2 regions of the Ochrobactrum sp. A-1 genome follow, and region 2 is predicted to be linked to the other one. Evidence: riboswitches for the same ligand, from Rfam matches in the RefSeq annotation. Region 2 holds a riboswitch; the other holds the start of a gene.
What was found. Region 2 has a riboswitch for cobalamin ahead of MKS82_RS21355 (ABC transporter substrate-binding protein). Riboswitches for the same ligand answer to the same signal wherever they lie in the genome.

Region 1 (7,531 bases), on a different contig from region 2:
CTGAATAAAAAATAACCTGTGCAGGCTTCACCGGAAGCGTTCTGCATTTCACAGGATTATGTCCGGATTTCAATCGAACAGCTCAAAAAGCTTTGTAACAAAGGCGTGTAATTGTGCAATTTTGCGGGATCAAGAGCAATGGGCCAGATTCAGGCAACTATTTGTAGGCCTAAATGGCAAAAACCGCGCTGCCAGAAGGTGCACGGTTTTGCCAATTACGCATGGCATCTCCGCCGAACAATACACTGGCGGGATATACTGAGCTCCGGTACGCAGTACCAGATCCGGAGCGTCGAGCCGAGGTGAACCCGTCTCGTGCTCCTTTCTAGCCCAACATCGTTACCGTACGGTTATCAGAGACTTAAGCAAATCTAAACAATGCAAGTTTTTTGCATTGGCGATTGTTTACTTTGCCCCGGATTTGGCGCGCAGGTAGTTGATGATGCCCGAAAAGTCTTCGCCGCCATGACCTTCACCGTCAAAAAGGCTGTAAAGTTCCTGTGCATATGCGCCAAGCGGCGTTTGCGCGCCAGCACTTTGGGCGGCTTCCTGTGAAAGTTTGAGGTCTTTCAGCATCAGAGCTGCCGCAAAACCGGGTTTATAGTCGCGGTTTGCCGGTGATGTCGGAACGGGGCCCGGAACCGGGCAGTAGGTTGTCAGTGACCAGCATTGCCCCGATGATGTTGACGCCACATCGAAGAGTGCCTGATGGGACAGGCCCAGTTTTTCAGCCAGGACAAAGGCTTCGCTGACACCGATCATCGATATGCCGAGGATCATATTGTTGCATATCTTTGCAGCCTGTCCTGCGCCGTCGCCGCCGCAATGAACAATCTTTCCGGCCATGGGCTGGAGGATTGGTTCTCCACGTTTGAACGCATCGTCGCTGCCGCCGGCCATGAAAGTCAGCGTACCTGCCGCGGCGCCACCGGTGCCGCCGGAAACAGGGGCATCAATGGAAAGATGTCCATGGCTCGCGGCCAGCTCATGTGCTCTGCGCGCCGAATTCACGTCGATTGTGGAGCAGTCGATGAAGAGTGAGTCTTTTCGAGTTTTTGGTGCAATATCTTCATAAACGGAAAGAACGTGCTTTCCGGCTGGCAGCATGGTGATGACCACGTCGACGTCAGCCGCCGCATCCTGCGCACTCGAAGCTATCGAGAGGCCATTGGCCTTCGCCTCATCAAGATGTTGCGGCAAGAGGTCGAAGCCGCGGACGGTGTGACCGGCTTTCACGAGGTTGGCGGCCATCGGGCCACCCATATTGCCAAGGCCGATAAATGCTATTGTGGCCATAATGAATTCCTCCCTTGGCGGTTGTTAAATGAAAGTGCGCGCACCTTATCCGAAAGCCGTTTCACATTTTTCGGGATGCACTTTAAAATCAACGTCCGATCATCTGGCGCGCAATGATCACACGCATGATCTCGTTTGTACCTTCGAGGATCTGGTGTACGCGGAGATCACGGACAAGCTTTTCGATCCCGTACTCATGCAGATATCCGTAGCCACCGAAAAGCTGCAGTGCTTCATTTGCCACATTGAAACCCGTATCGGTAACGAAGCGCTTCGCCATGGCTGACCATTTGCCTGCATCATGTGTTTTGCGATCGAGCTTGCTGGCAGCGGTGTAAAGAAGCAGGCGCGACGCCGAGAGTTCGGTTTCCATGTCCGCCAAGCGGAATTGCAGCGCTTGAAAGCGATCGATTGTCTGACCAAAAGCCTTGCGCTGGCTGCAATATTCGAGCGATTTGTCGAGTGCCGATTGCGCGCCGCCGAGCGAGCAGGCGGCAATATTAAGCCGACCGCCGTCAAGTCCTGCCATCGCTATGCGAAAACCGGTACCTTCTTCGCCGAGAAGGTTTTGAGCCGGGATGCGACAATTGTCGAAAATGACGGTTCTCGTCGGTTGCGCATTCCAGCCCATCTTGAATTCATTCGCGCCAAACGAAAGGCCGGGTGCATCTTTTGGCACAACGATGGTGGAAATCCCCTTGGGACCGTCCTCACCGGTACGCACCATTGTCACATAGACATCTGTGGCGCCTGCACCGGAAATGAACTGTTTGGAACCGTTGAGAATATATTGGTCGCCATCGCGTGTGGCCCGTGTTCTAAGCGCAGCCGCATCCGAACCCGATCCGGGCTCGGTCAAACAATAGCTGGCAAGAGATTCCATCGACGTAAGCTTTGGCAGAAAGCGCTGGCGTTGCTCGTCGTTACCGTAGGTGTCGATCATCCATGCAGCCATGTTGTGGATGGAGACAAAGGCCGAAAATGAAGGGCATGCGGTTGCCAGCGCTTCAAAAATAAGCACCGCGTCGAGCCGTTTGAGTGCCGAGCCGCCCACGTCTTCACGCACATAAATGCCGCCCATGCCTAGGGGCCCGGTCTCTTGCAATACATCGACCGGGAAATGTTTGTCGCGATCCCATTGCAATGCATGCGGGGCAACGCGGTCGCCGGCGAAGGCTCGCGCCATGTCCTGAATGGCAAGCTGATCTTCGTTCAGTTCGAACTGGTTCTGGTCGGCAGCATCCATGGTTTCCTCCCTGTAGCACCGCACCTCTTCCCCGGACTAGATCATAACCGTGGAAGGCTGCCAACGCTCCATTGGAATAATGTTGCTCACATTTGTAATAAACTGATGCGCATTTTTGCATAGATGCTCGCCGATCAAGGTCCCGTTGCCAGCGAGTTCAGTTTACGCTACGCAGCAGTTTATGGCACGCGCAATCATGTTTCAGGGAACGGGTTCGGACGTCGGCAAAAGTGTTCTTGTTGCCGGATTATGCCGCGTTGCACGCAATCGCGGCCTCAATGTTCGCCCTTTCAAGCCGCAAAACATGTCCAATAATGCAGCGGTCAGCGACGATGGTGGTGAAATCGGCCGGGCTCAGTGGTTGCAGGCAGTGGCTTGCGGTGTACCGTCGTCTGTCCACATGAACCCGGTACTCCTCAAGCCGCAGAGCGACATGGGTAGCCAGGTCGTTGTGCAGGGGAGGGTACGGGGCGAAGCGCGTGGGCGCTACTATCAGGAATTGAAACCACAACTCATGGCGGCTGTCATGGAATCCTTCGCCAAGGTCAGCGAAGGCGCGGACCTTGTGCTGGTGGAAGGGGCAGGATCGCCAGCTGAAATTAATCTGCGGGCTGGCGATATCGCCAATATGGGGTTTGCCACGCAGGCCGGTGTGCCGGTTGTTCTCGTAGGTGACATAGACAGAGGCGGCGTTATCGCTTCTCTCGTCGGCACGCACACTATTCTGTCCGGACAGGACCGCGCGATGGTTCGTGGCTTTCTGATCAACAAGTTCCGGGGTGATATTTCGCTCTTTGATGACGGGCTGGCTGCCATTACCCAGTTTACCGGCTGGCGCTCTTTCGGGGTGGTTCCGTGGCTGAAGGCGGTCTCGCGGTTGCCTGCCGAGGATTCGGTCGTTCTTGAGCGTGCCGCGCGCGGAGAAAAGAAGTCGCTCGTTGTCGCGGTACCGATGTTGCCGCGCATCGCCAATTTCGATGATCTGGATCCGTTGAAGGCCGAACCGGATGTAGAAGTAGTCATGGTGCCGCCGGGGTCCAGTATCCCGGACGATGCTGGCCTTATCGTTTTGCCTGGAACCAAGTCGACGATCGCTGACTTACTGGCTCTTCGTGACAATGGCTGGGATCGAGAATTATCTGCCCACGTGAAACGGGGAGGGCATGTGCTGGGTATCTGCGGCGGTTTCCAGATGCTTGGTCGTCGTATCAGCGATCCCGATGGTATAGAGGGGCATGTGCGCGATATTGATGGGCTCGAGCTTCTCGATATCAAAACGGTAATGGAGCCTGAAAAGGTGGTCCGCAATGTGCAGGCGACCTCACTTCTCCATGATGTACCGCTGCAAGGTTATGAAATTCATATCGGTCGCACGACCGGACCGGATATGACGCGGCCTTTTGCCCATATTGGCGGGCATGACGATGGAGCCATATCGTTGGATGGACGCATCATGGGGACCTATCTCCACGGTATTTTCAATGCTGACGAATTTCGCCGGAAATTTCTGGAGAACCTTGGTGTGCGGAGCAGTTCAATGAACTACCGCGCTGGCGTTGAAGCTGCATTGAATGAGCTGGCTGAAGGGCTGGAAGCGTGCCTTGATATTGATGCGCTGTTCGCAATCGCCTGAATTTCAAGCTCCGGATTTTTCTATATATTTAATCTGCATCCATAATTATTGCTGGCATTTTATAATTACTTGTTTGAATGTAATTTAAATTGTAACATCTATTTTTATACATATTTAGATATTCTTTTATTATTTTATATATTTAGAGGTTTTCTGTGCTTGTTAATATAGCGTCGGGCGCCGCATCCAGCTTTTACGGCTTTAGGATGCAGAAGGCGTTTTTGTATTCTTTTATTACTATCAATGGTTTCTTTGTTGTTTTCCCGCAAATTGATCTAGCTGTTTCAAGATATTTTTATCAGTCAGGAGTTTTCTTTATTTCTCACAATCCATATTGGATAGCGGTGAGAGATTTCCATCGGCTCAGCCAGTGGTATCTGTTGGTATTCGTTATGTTGACGATAGCGTTGTATGCTCTGTGGCCGCAGCGTCTTTCAGCAGTCGCGCCGCATAAGATTGTCTATATTACGCTTATCTATCTATTCGGTCCAGGTGTACTGGTGCACAGCCTCAAACTTATCATCGGACGGGCGCGGCCAAGGAACCTCGCAGAGTTTGGCGGATCGGTCGACTTCACGCCTGCATGGCAATTGGCTGATATGTGCCGACATAGTTGTTCATTTCCTTCAGGAGAGTCGTCTGCCGCCGTTGCGATGCTTCCATTGTTGATCTTTGTGCCGGCGCATCTTCGAATTAAAGCGGCATTAGTCTTCATCCCAATTCTGGCGCTTGTATCGCTGAACCGGGTCTTTATGGGGGCACATTTTTTATCTGATGTGGTCATTGCCTGGACACTTATCATCGGCCTTATGATTTGGCTTTGGCCTCGGATTTCACGTAATGCCGATGCAATTGACAGCTGGGTGAGGCTCAGAGGCGAAAGCCTTCGAACATGGCTATATGTTCGCTGATTGACGCCGATGGGCTGAAAGCCTAGTGTCCAGAATATGCAACAGGTTGTTGCCGGGACGAATCCCGGCGATACCAAAAAGGGAATGCGACGGACGGACCCAATCCGGGCGTCTTTATCGCAGCCGACCCCGCGACTGTAGAGCGGAGAGGGATGAGGCAAGCCGGGCAACCGGTGGCCACTGGGAGTTTGAAACTTCTGGGAAGGTAGCTTCAATCCTTACGACCCGTGAGCCAGGAGACCTGCCTGTTGCGTGAGGGCATTGAGCCTGAACCCCATGGGAGGTTTTTCCCTACTGCCTGCACGGAGGTTGTCATGGCTGCACGTACTCAAGATTCTGTTTCCAGCACACTCGAAATGCCCCTTGCTGCTCGTCTGGGCACGGCTGTCGTTTCCCTGCTTCTCGGCGCGTTTCTGATTTACGGCGTAGGGCTTGCCCATTCCGATACGCTGCACGATTCAGCACATGATACGCGCCATTCTTATGGTTTTCCCTGCCACTGAGCAGCCTAACCTTTTGAGAATTGAAGCTGAGCAGAGCTCGATGGTGGACGGCCATCGGCGCGGAATTTCTATTGAGGGACAGAAATGTTGATCCGTTATTTGTTGGCGACACTTGCTGCCGGTCTTCTGGCCGGGCTGCTGGTTACTCCCGCCATGTATTTGAAGACAGTGCCTTTGATCCTGCAGGCTGAGACCTATGAAGATGCTGGTGGTGGTCACAGCCACGGCGAGGCGGAAGCTGCACCGCATGATCATGGTGCCGCTGCCGCAGATGCGGAAGAGGAAGGGGCTGAACTGCCATTTGGGCGATTGGGCAATACGATCCTTGCCAATCTCGTAGCAGGAGCGGGGTTTGCCTTGCTGCTTGGTGGCGTGGCCTTGCTTCTAGGGCGCCGCATTACGGTACAGAATGGCATTTATTGGGGTGTTGCGGGCTTTTTTGCGGTCGCTTTTCTGCCCGCGTTGGGCTTGTCACCGGAATTGCCGGCAATGCCTGCGGCTGATCTGGCCGAACGTCAGCTCTGGTGGATTGCAACCGTGGTGCTGAGCGGTCTGGGGCTCTATCTCATCGTGTTGCGCCAGGAAATCTGGGCAAAAATCCTTGGGCTGGTGCTGATCGTGGCTCCACACCTCTATGGCGCACCGCATCCGGAAGATATTTCATCGCCGATTCCGTCATTGCTTGCTTCGCAATATGCAGTCGCATCGCTGGCGACTAACCTGTTCATGTGGGCGGTGATCGGCCTCGCACTCGGCTGGTTCATCCAGCACTATGCATCGTCCGAGATTGAAGGTTGATGAAAATGGCTTCGCCGGGAAAATCGGTTTTGGTTCTTGGTGGAGCCCGTTCGGGCAAGTCGTCCTATGCCGAAAAGATGGTCGAGTCCTCGGGGCTTCAGCCGCTCTATCTGGCGACAGGACGTGCCTTCGACAAGGAGATGGAAAACCGCATTGCCATTCACCGCGACCGACGTGGTTCAGAATGGCAGACGGTAGAGGAACCGCTCGATCTCATTGACGCACTAACATTGCATGTTGCTGCGGATCGGTTCGTGCTGATCGATTGTTTGACCCTGTGGCTGACCAATCTGATGATGGCCGAGCGCGATATAACAACAGAGACGGCAGGTCTTGTTGCTATGCTGCCGAACCTTGCCGGGCCTGTTGTTTTTGTTTCGAACGAAGTTGGACTTGGGATCGTGCCGGAAAATCGCATGGCACGGGAATTTCGCGATCATGCAGGCTTTCTGCATCAGGCAGTGGCCGCGGTTGCGGATGAAGTTTATTTCATGGCGGCAGGGCTGCCGCTCAAGATGAAGGGATAAATCGATGCAGGGACAGAAAATTCCCGCGACAGTCATTACGGGTTTTCTTGGATCGGGCAAAACGACGATGATCCGCAACCTGCTGGAAAATGCCAATGGAAAACGCATTGCATTGATCATCAATGAGTTCGGTGATCTGGGTGTCGATGGCGGTATTCTGAAGGGATGCGGTATCGAGACCTGTCGCGAGGAAGATGTGATCGAGCTCAACAATGGCTGCATCTGCTGCACCGTTGCCGATGATTTCATCCCGACTATGACCAAGCTTCTGGATCGCGCTGATCGCCCCGATCATATCGTGATCGAGACCTCCGGTCTGGCGTTGCCGCAGCCACTCGTCGCCGCATTCAACTGGCCGGAAATCAAGACGCAGGTAACAGTCGACGGTGTGGTAACCGTGATTGATGCGGCAGCGGTCGCAGAGGGGCGTTTTGCCGATGATCATGACAAGGTTGCTGCACAGCGCGCAGCGGACGAATCTCTTGATCATGAAAGCCCTTTAGAGGAACTTTTTGAGGATCAGATTCATGCAGCCGATCTGATTGTCCTCAACAAGGCCGATCTGATTGACGCTTCAATGCTCGACGGTGTTAAGGCCGATGTGGCCGAGCGTTCGC
Region 2 (7,531 bases):
ATAGCTGCAGGCCGCGCGCAAAGATGAACCAGATCACGAAGGCGAAGACGATGCCGACGGGAACGCTGATCCAGAATTTGCGATAGCCGAAGCCGCGCGCGGTCGCCGCAAAAAGCAGGCCGGTGGACAGAGAAAAGCCAACGGTTTTCATCGTCAGCATCTGGATGACCAGACCGCCGATGATCCACGCCATCGGAGCAATTTCCTGATGCTCACGCTCGGGAAAATCGCCGCGAAGGGCTTCGAACACGGTCCAAATGGCAAGGCCGAACAATCCGGCTGCGACGACATAGGGAACGGTTTTCGGGCCGACTGGCGAGTAGCTCGTCACGTCGTTGCCGTAGGTCGTCGACCAGGCAATGGCAATGGCGACAGCTGCAAGAATAAGGGCGATGACAAGAGCGGCGAAATCTGGCGCCGCCCCTTCCGGGCGGCGCTTTTCCTGCGGTTCTGATCCTGTCATTTGACGAGGCCGATTTCCTTGAGGATGGTTTCCGTCGCGGCAACGTCCTTGGCGAGCTGTTCCTTGAACGCCGGGCCGGCGAGATAGGTATCTGCCCAGCCCTTGTCTTTAAGGGCCTTCTGCCAGGACTCAGACTTCACCATTTTCTCGATATCGGCATTGATGGCAGCTTCCTGTTCGGCTGTGATGCCGGGAGCTGCACCCACCATGCGCCAGTTCTGGATCGAAACGTCGACGCCGCCTTCCTTGAAGGTTGGTGCGTCGATGCCTTCCACGCGCTCATCGCTCGAAATGCCAATGATGCGCAGCGTACCCGCCTTGATCTGGGCTTCGAATTCGCCATAGCCGGAAATGCCAACGGTCACCTGATTGCCGAGAATGGCCGCCAGTGCTTCACCGCCGCCAGAGAAGGCGATGTAATTGACCTTTGTCGGATCGACCCCTGCCGCCTTGGCAAAGAGGCCAGCGGTGATATGGTCGGTACCGCCAGCAGAACCGCCGCCCCACGAAACGGAGCCCGGATCTGCCTTCAGTTTCGCGGCGAGATCGCCGAGGTTCTGGATATCGGAAGATGCCGGTACGACGATAGCTTCGTATTCCCCTGTGAGGCGTGCAATCGGCGTGATGGCGTCGAGTGTCACCGGCGACTTGTTGGTCAGGATAGCGCCGACCATGACATAGCCGCCAACGATGAGCTGGCTTGGATCGCCCTTGTTTTGGTTCACAAACTGTGCGAGGCCGATGGTGCCGCCAGCGCCTGGAACGTTGATGACCTGTACGCTGCCGGAAATCTTTTCATCCTGAAGCGCGCTCTGCATCGTGCGTGCCGTCTGGTCCCAGCCGCCGCCCGGAGCCGCAGGCGCGAGCACCTTGTAGTCTTCTGCAGAAGCAGAGCCTGCCATAGCCAACGCCGCTACTGACGTCAGGGCCAGAATAAATCTACGCATATGTCCTCCCAGATAGAATGTATGCCGCCTTGCGGCGGACCTCCCCAAAGTCCCGCTCCTCTAGCGGGAGAAAACTACATGGAGATTAGCGAAAACAAATTCAATAGGCCAGCGCATGCGACGATAGTTTGGCCGCAATTTAAGTAACGGGCTTTCGAATCACTTGAAAACCGCAAGCTGGAAATAGCGGACGAGACCTGCTTGACGACGGCAGCGGACCAACGTAATAGTGTAACAACGGTTCCCCGACCGAGAGCGAAGGGGATTAATAGGGAACACGGTGAGGACGACCCGAAAAGGGGCCAAGACCGTGGCTGCCCCCGCAACTGTAAGCGGATTGCCGTTCATCCTCGTGACGTTCAAAGCGTCATGCCACTGTGCCGGAGAAGCGCGGGAAGGCAGATGAACAGCAGATATTCGTGAGCCAGGAGACCTGCCGTTTAGTGTTGTCCATTGTCACGGGCGGGGATGCCCGGAGCAGGAGCCGGTTATGACAGATTTCTGCGTCGCAGGACGCTTCCTCCCATCGTCATCGCATGATTTCGATATGTTCCCGGATATGCCTGTCCGTCTTCCGCGCCGGAATTTATCCGCCGCCTGACAGGGCGTCTTTCTCTCATCATTTCGGGGACTTTCATGAATATTCTCGGCAAGATGCCGTTTCGCGCCGCCTTTTGCGCGGCTGCATTTTTTCTCGCAGGCGGGGTATCCGCACAGGCAGCGGAAACGCAATATCCGCTGACGCTGAAAAACTGCGGTCGTGACGTTACCTTCAAGCAGGCACCCGCCCGCGCGGTTGCAGTTGGCCAGAGCAGCACAGAAATTCTTTACAGCCTGGGTCTCGGCGACAAGGTTGTCGGCACGGCAGTGTGGTTCGGCCCCGTTCTCAAAGGCTTTGAACAGGTGAATGCCAAGGTCAAGCGGCTTGCCGATAATGATCCGAGCTTTGAAAGCGTTCTGGCGCAGAAGCCGGATATCGTGACGGCGGATTTCCAGTGGCATGTCGGCCCGACAGGCATCGTGGCAAAGCCTGAACAGTTCGAGGAACTGGGCATCGCTGCCTATACCTCGCCTTCCGATTGCGTTGGCAAGGACAATTCCGGCGGTGGCGACGGCGTTCGTACGGCGGCGTTCAAGATGGATATCGTCTATCAGGAAATTACCGAACTGGCGGAAATCTTCAATGTGCAGGACCGTGGCGAGAAACTCGTCGCCGACCTGAGGGCGCGCGAAGCGGCTGCGCGTGAAAAAATTGGGTCTACTGACGGCAAGCTTTCGGCTGTTGTCTGGTTCTCCAGCACGCAGGTCGATGCCGATCCTTACGTTGCAGGCAAATTTGGCGCGCCCGCCAATATTCTTTCGGCACTGGGCATCAAGAATGTGATCGACAGCGAGGAAGAATGGCCGACGGTCGGATGGGAAACGATTGCGAAATCGAACCCTTCGATGATCGTTGCTGCAAAACTGGATCGCCGTCGCTATCCGGCTGACGACATTGCCGTCAAACACCAGTTCCTTGAGAACGATGCGGTGACGAAGCTGATGCCAGCGGTCAAGGGCAAGCATGTCTTCGACATGGATGCACAGTCGATGAGCACGTCGCTTCGCGTGATCGAAGGCATTGAAACGCTTGCCTCCGACATTGCCGCCTCGGACCTGAACAAGTGACGGCGCGGGCAGCGACAGCAGGCTTCAAACAGAAGGGAAGGGCACGCTCCGGCGTGTTCTTCTTGGCCTTTTCGCTTGTCCTGCTTCTTCTTGCTCTTTGGCTCGGAGCGGCGATAGGCGAAACGGCAATACCGCTCGAGGTGGTTGCGAAGACCGTGGCCAATCGGGTGTGGAATGCCGGGTATCCGCTCGAACCCATAGATGAAGGGATCGTCTGGAGCTATCGCCTCAGCCGTGCGGTTATCGCGGCATGTTGCGGCGCGTCGCTTGCAATATCCGGTGTCATTCTGCAGTCGTTGCTTCGAAACTCGCTCGCTGATCCTTATATTCTGGGCATTTCCGCTGGTGCTTCGACAGGGGCTGTCAGCGTTGCCATTCTTGGCATAGGCGCTGGCGTGTTGACGCTATCGCTGGGTGCGTTCATTGGCGCTATTGTTGCTTTTTGCCTTGTGTCCCTGCTGGCGTTGCGGGCCGGACGCGGCAGCAGCGCGATCATCCTCGCAGGCATTGCCGGTTCGCAACTTTTCAATGCGCTGACATCATTCATCGTCACAAAGGCCGCAAATGCCGAACAGGCGCGCGGTATCATGTTTTGGCTTTTGGGCAATCTTTCCGGGGTGCGCTGGCCCGATGTTACTCTCGCTTTGCCTGCCTGCCTGATCGGGCTTGCAATCTGCCTGTGGCATGCGCGTGCGCTTGATGCTTTCACCTTCGGAACGGAATCCGCCGCTTCGCTCGGCATACCGGTACGTCGCGTCTATGCGGTGCTGATCGGTGTCAGCGCCATGATGACGGCGGTGATGGTTTCCATTGTCGGCTCGGTTGGCTTTATCGGCCTTGTTATTCCCCATGCGGCGCGCATGGTGGTCGGGGTCCGCCATGGCAGGCTGTTGCCTGCCGCAGCACTCATAGGCGCGATATTCATGATCGTCGCCGATATTCTGTCGCGTATCATCATTCCGGGGCAGGTTCTGCCGATCGGCGTCATCACGGCCTTGTTCGGTGCGCCGGCCTTCGCCTTGTTGCTTGGACAAAGGAGGGCTTCGTCATGATCCTCTCAGCACGCAATGTCGGCTGGTCGGTGGGCAATGTCGAGATTTTGCATGATGTTTCGCTGGAAGTGGCGGAAGGTGAGTTTCTTGGCATCATAGGGCCGAACGGGTCGGGAAAGACCAGTTTTCTCTCCCTGCTGTCCGGCGTTCGCAGGTGCCGCGTCGGTGAAATCAATCTGTGTGGCGCGCTCATCGATAGTTTCAGCCGCCGCGAGATCGCCCGGAAAATGGCGCTGGTCGAGCAGCAGGCAGGAACGACGGAACGCATTACGGCGCGTCAGGCGGTCGAACTTGGGCGGACGCCCTATCTCGGCGCGCTGTCGCCGTGGTCGGAGGAGGATGATGCAATCATTGACCAGGCGCTGGTCAATGTCGATATGGCGCATCTGGCTGACCGCTTTTGGCACACGCTTTCCGGTGGCGAGCGGCAGCGTTTGCATATAGCCCGCGCTTTGGCGCAGGAACCGCAGATACTGCTTCTGGACGAGCCGACCAATCATCTCGATATCGGGCACCAGATCGGGCTGCTCGATCTTGTCAGCCGCCAGAAACTGACGGTGGTGGCTGCGTTGCATGACCTGAACCATGCCGCAATGTTCTGCGACCGTATTGCGGTGATGGACAAGGGCAATCTCGTTGCGCTTGGCACGCCACGCGATGTTTTGCGGGCAGAGCGTATTGCCGAGGTTTTTGGCGTCGAGGTCGATGTCGAATATCAGGGTATCAGCGGCTGTCACATCCGTTATCGGACGCCGAGCCGTCGCTCTCTGGAGCTCAGACATTCGGCGTGACCGATTATCCGCGAGTCTTTGTTATGCGTGATGCCATCCTTTCAATAAATGGGAAATAAATAGGAATCTATAAAAGGTATCGCTAATATATTTACTATGAAATTACGGGTAACATCATGAAAATCTGTAGTTCTTTCAAATTTTACTCACAGTAATTTGAGCCGATTTGTTGACAAACTGTTTCCATAGTGTTGACGGTTGGATTATATAACCTCAGCGCATCAGGGCAATGTACTCATCAGCAAGGCTGTGGCCTTGCTTGTTGAGTGCAGGCTGAAGGACAGAAGAGATCATAGTCTGATTTGTTCCGTCATTCACGGTCCTGATATGCGGGTCGTTCCGGTTTTGGGTCGGAAAGATCCGTTTTAAATAAAGAAACATTATTGGCATGTTCGCATGAACGCGGCATGTGGCGAATGCAGTTTTTTCAATGAATTACTATACTTATAGAGAGCGGCGGCTTTTCGTTTTGGAAAGCCGCCGTTGTTTTATCAGGGGTACTGCGTGCCGGTTACTGTGAGATAGACCGCATAGAGCGACTTCGTCGCTGCAATGAATAGCCGGTTGCGGCGGGGACCGCCGAAGGTCACATTGGCGACCGTCTGCGGCGTCTTGATCTTGCCGAGCAGCGTGCCTTCCGGCGAGAAGCAGTGCACGCCATCGCCTGCGCTGGTCCACAGATTGCCATCCGTATCGAAGCGGAAGCCGTCCGGCAGGCCATCGTCTATGGTGCAGAACACACTGCCGCCCGTCAGGCGCTTGCCGCCATCCACAACGTCGAAAACGCGGATGTGGCGCGGTGCATTCTCATCGTGGCTATAAGCGCTGTCGGCGACATAGAGCTTGGTTTCGTCTGGCGAGAAGGCAAGTCCGTTCGGCTGGTGGAAGTCGGTTACGACGGCATTGATCTCGCCAGTCTTCGGGTCGAGGCGATAGACATTGCGTGTCGGCTGCTCTGGGGCGGCCTTGTAGCCTTCATAATCGGCCATGATGCCGTAGGTCGGATCGGTAAACCACACGGTGCCGTCCGAGCGCACGATGACGTCGTTGGGCGCATTGAGTTTTTTGCCCTGATAGCTGTCGGCGAGCACGGTGATGCTGCCATCCGCTTCCGTGCGGGTGACGCGACGACCTCCATGCTCGCAGGTGACGAGGCGTCCTTCGCGGTCACGCGTATTGCCGTTGGAAAAATTGGACGGGTTGCGGAACACCGAAACGCCGCCGCCGATCTCACCTTCAATTTCGCTGCCCGGCACCCAGCGCAGGATGCGCTGGTTCGGAATGTCGCTCCACAGAAGGCAGTTCTGGTCACCGAACCACACTGGGCCTTCTGCCCAGCGGCAGTCGCTATAAAGTTCGTCCAGATCGGCGCTCGGCACGATCATCTGCTTGAAGCGTTCGTCGTGGATTTCGTAAATCGAAACAGTTTTTGACAAGGAAAGTTACTCCGAAGGAATTTAACGCTCGGCGCGTCGGCCACTGGCGAGGATAATCACCGCAATGATGGTGAGCCCGGTCAGGACAAGACGGACACCGGCGCCGAAGCCGTAGGTGTTGAGCATCGAAACTATGAGGAACATGAAGAGGGCGGCTCCCCAAATGCCGGGGATGTTGGAATCGCCGCCAGCAACCGCCGTGCCGCCGATGATGACGACGGCAATCGACATCAAAAGATATTCCGCACCCATGTTCAGCGCCGCACCGCCCGAAAAGCAGGCAAGCAGGAATCCGCAGAGCGAAGCGAGCACTGCACAGAGGAGATAGGTGGCGAAGCGCGTGCCATCGACCGGAACGCCCGCCATACGCGCAGCGAAAGGGTTCTGGCCTATTGCCGAAATCCAGCGTCCATAGATGCTCCTTTTCAGGAGCACCCAGCCGATGACCGACAGGATCAGCGCTATGATGGCGACGTTGGGTATGCCGAGCGTGGAGAATGTGGTGAACTGCGCGAGGCTTTCCGGCGGCTTCACGCGCAGGCCGCGATTGCTCCAGATGGCGGTGGACTGGATCAGGAAGCTCATCGACAAGGTGGCGATGATGGGCGGAATGCGTAGAAGCTTGATCAGCGCATAATTGCAGATGCCGATGGCAACACCAACCAGAATGGCAACGCCTAGCCCCGCCAGCACCATGCCGTCCTGCGTATCCATGAGCTTGAGCGCCAGTGTCGCGGCAAGCGTCATATTGGCTGGGACAGACAGATCGATGTTACCGGGGCCGAGCGTAATGACGAACATCTGCCCGAGGCCGACGATAACCGAGAAGGAGGCGAAAGTGAAAGCCGCGTGGGAGAGCCCGTGTGCGCCCGCGCCACCGGTAAAGAGGATGGTGATGATCCAGACGACGGCAGTGGCGATGAACGACCATATCCACGGGCGGTTGGTAAGGACAGCGAGACCGCTCATTGCTTTTTCTCCCTCTTTTCGAGGCGATTAAGGAAGAGGCGCAAAGCCAGCACCACGATGAGAATGCCGCCCTGTGCGCCGATCTGCCAGTCCGGCGAAATGCGCATGAAGGAGAGGAAGGACCCGGCAAGCGTCAGCGTCAGGGCACCGATGACGGCACCGATGGGCGATACACGTCCGCCGACAAACTCACCACCGCCGAGAA

Region 1: another riboswitch for cobalamin. It lies ahead of MKS82_RS14915 (CbtB domain-containing protein); the one in region 2 lies ahead of MKS82_RS21355 (ABC transporter substrate-binding protein).

Annotation. Positions count from the first base shown of each region.
Region 1 covers NZ_JAKVQC010000004.1:1,116,465-1,123,995, reverse strand. The annotation lists gene mmsB (3-hydroxyisobutyrate dehydrogenase) at 406-1,296, opposite strand; gene MKS82_RS14930 (isobutyryl-CoA dehydrogenase) at 1,385-2,542, opposite strand; gene MKS82_RS14925 (cobyric acid synthase) at 2,724-4,175, shown strand; gene MKS82_RS14920 (phosphatase PAP2 family protein) at 4,382-5,086, shown strand; cobalamin riboswitch at 5,113-5,349, shown strand; gene MKS82_RS14915 (CbtB domain-containing protein) at 5,401-5,589, shown strand; gene MKS82_RS14910 (CbtA family protein) at 5,674-6,387, shown strand; gene cobU (bifunctional adenosylcobinamide kinase/adenosylcobinamide-phosphate guanylyltransferase) at 6,393-6,914, shown strand; gene cobW (cobalamin biosynthesis protein CobW) at 6,919-7,531, shown strand, end outside.
Region 2 covers NZ_JAKVQC010000007.1:733,166-740,696, reverse strand. The annotation lists gene MKS82_RS21365 (tripartite tricarboxylate transporter TctB family protein) at 1-463, opposite strand, end outside; gene MKS82_RS21360 (Bug family tripartite tricarboxylate transporter substrate binding protein) at 460-1,410, opposite strand; cobalamin riboswitch at 1,632-1,865, shown strand; gene MKS82_RS21355 (ABC transporter substrate-binding protein) at 2,047-3,078, shown strand; gene MKS82_RS21350 (FecCD family ABC transporter permease) at 3,075-4,130, shown strand; gene MKS82_RS21345 (ABC transporter ATP-binding protein) at 4,127-4,921, shown strand; gene MKS82_RS21340 (SMP-30/gluconolactonase/LRE family protein) at 5,413-6,306, opposite strand; gene MKS82_RS21335 (ABC transporter permease) at 6,379-7,326, opposite strand; gene MKS82_RS21330 (ABC transporter permease) at 7,323-7,531, opposite strand, start outside.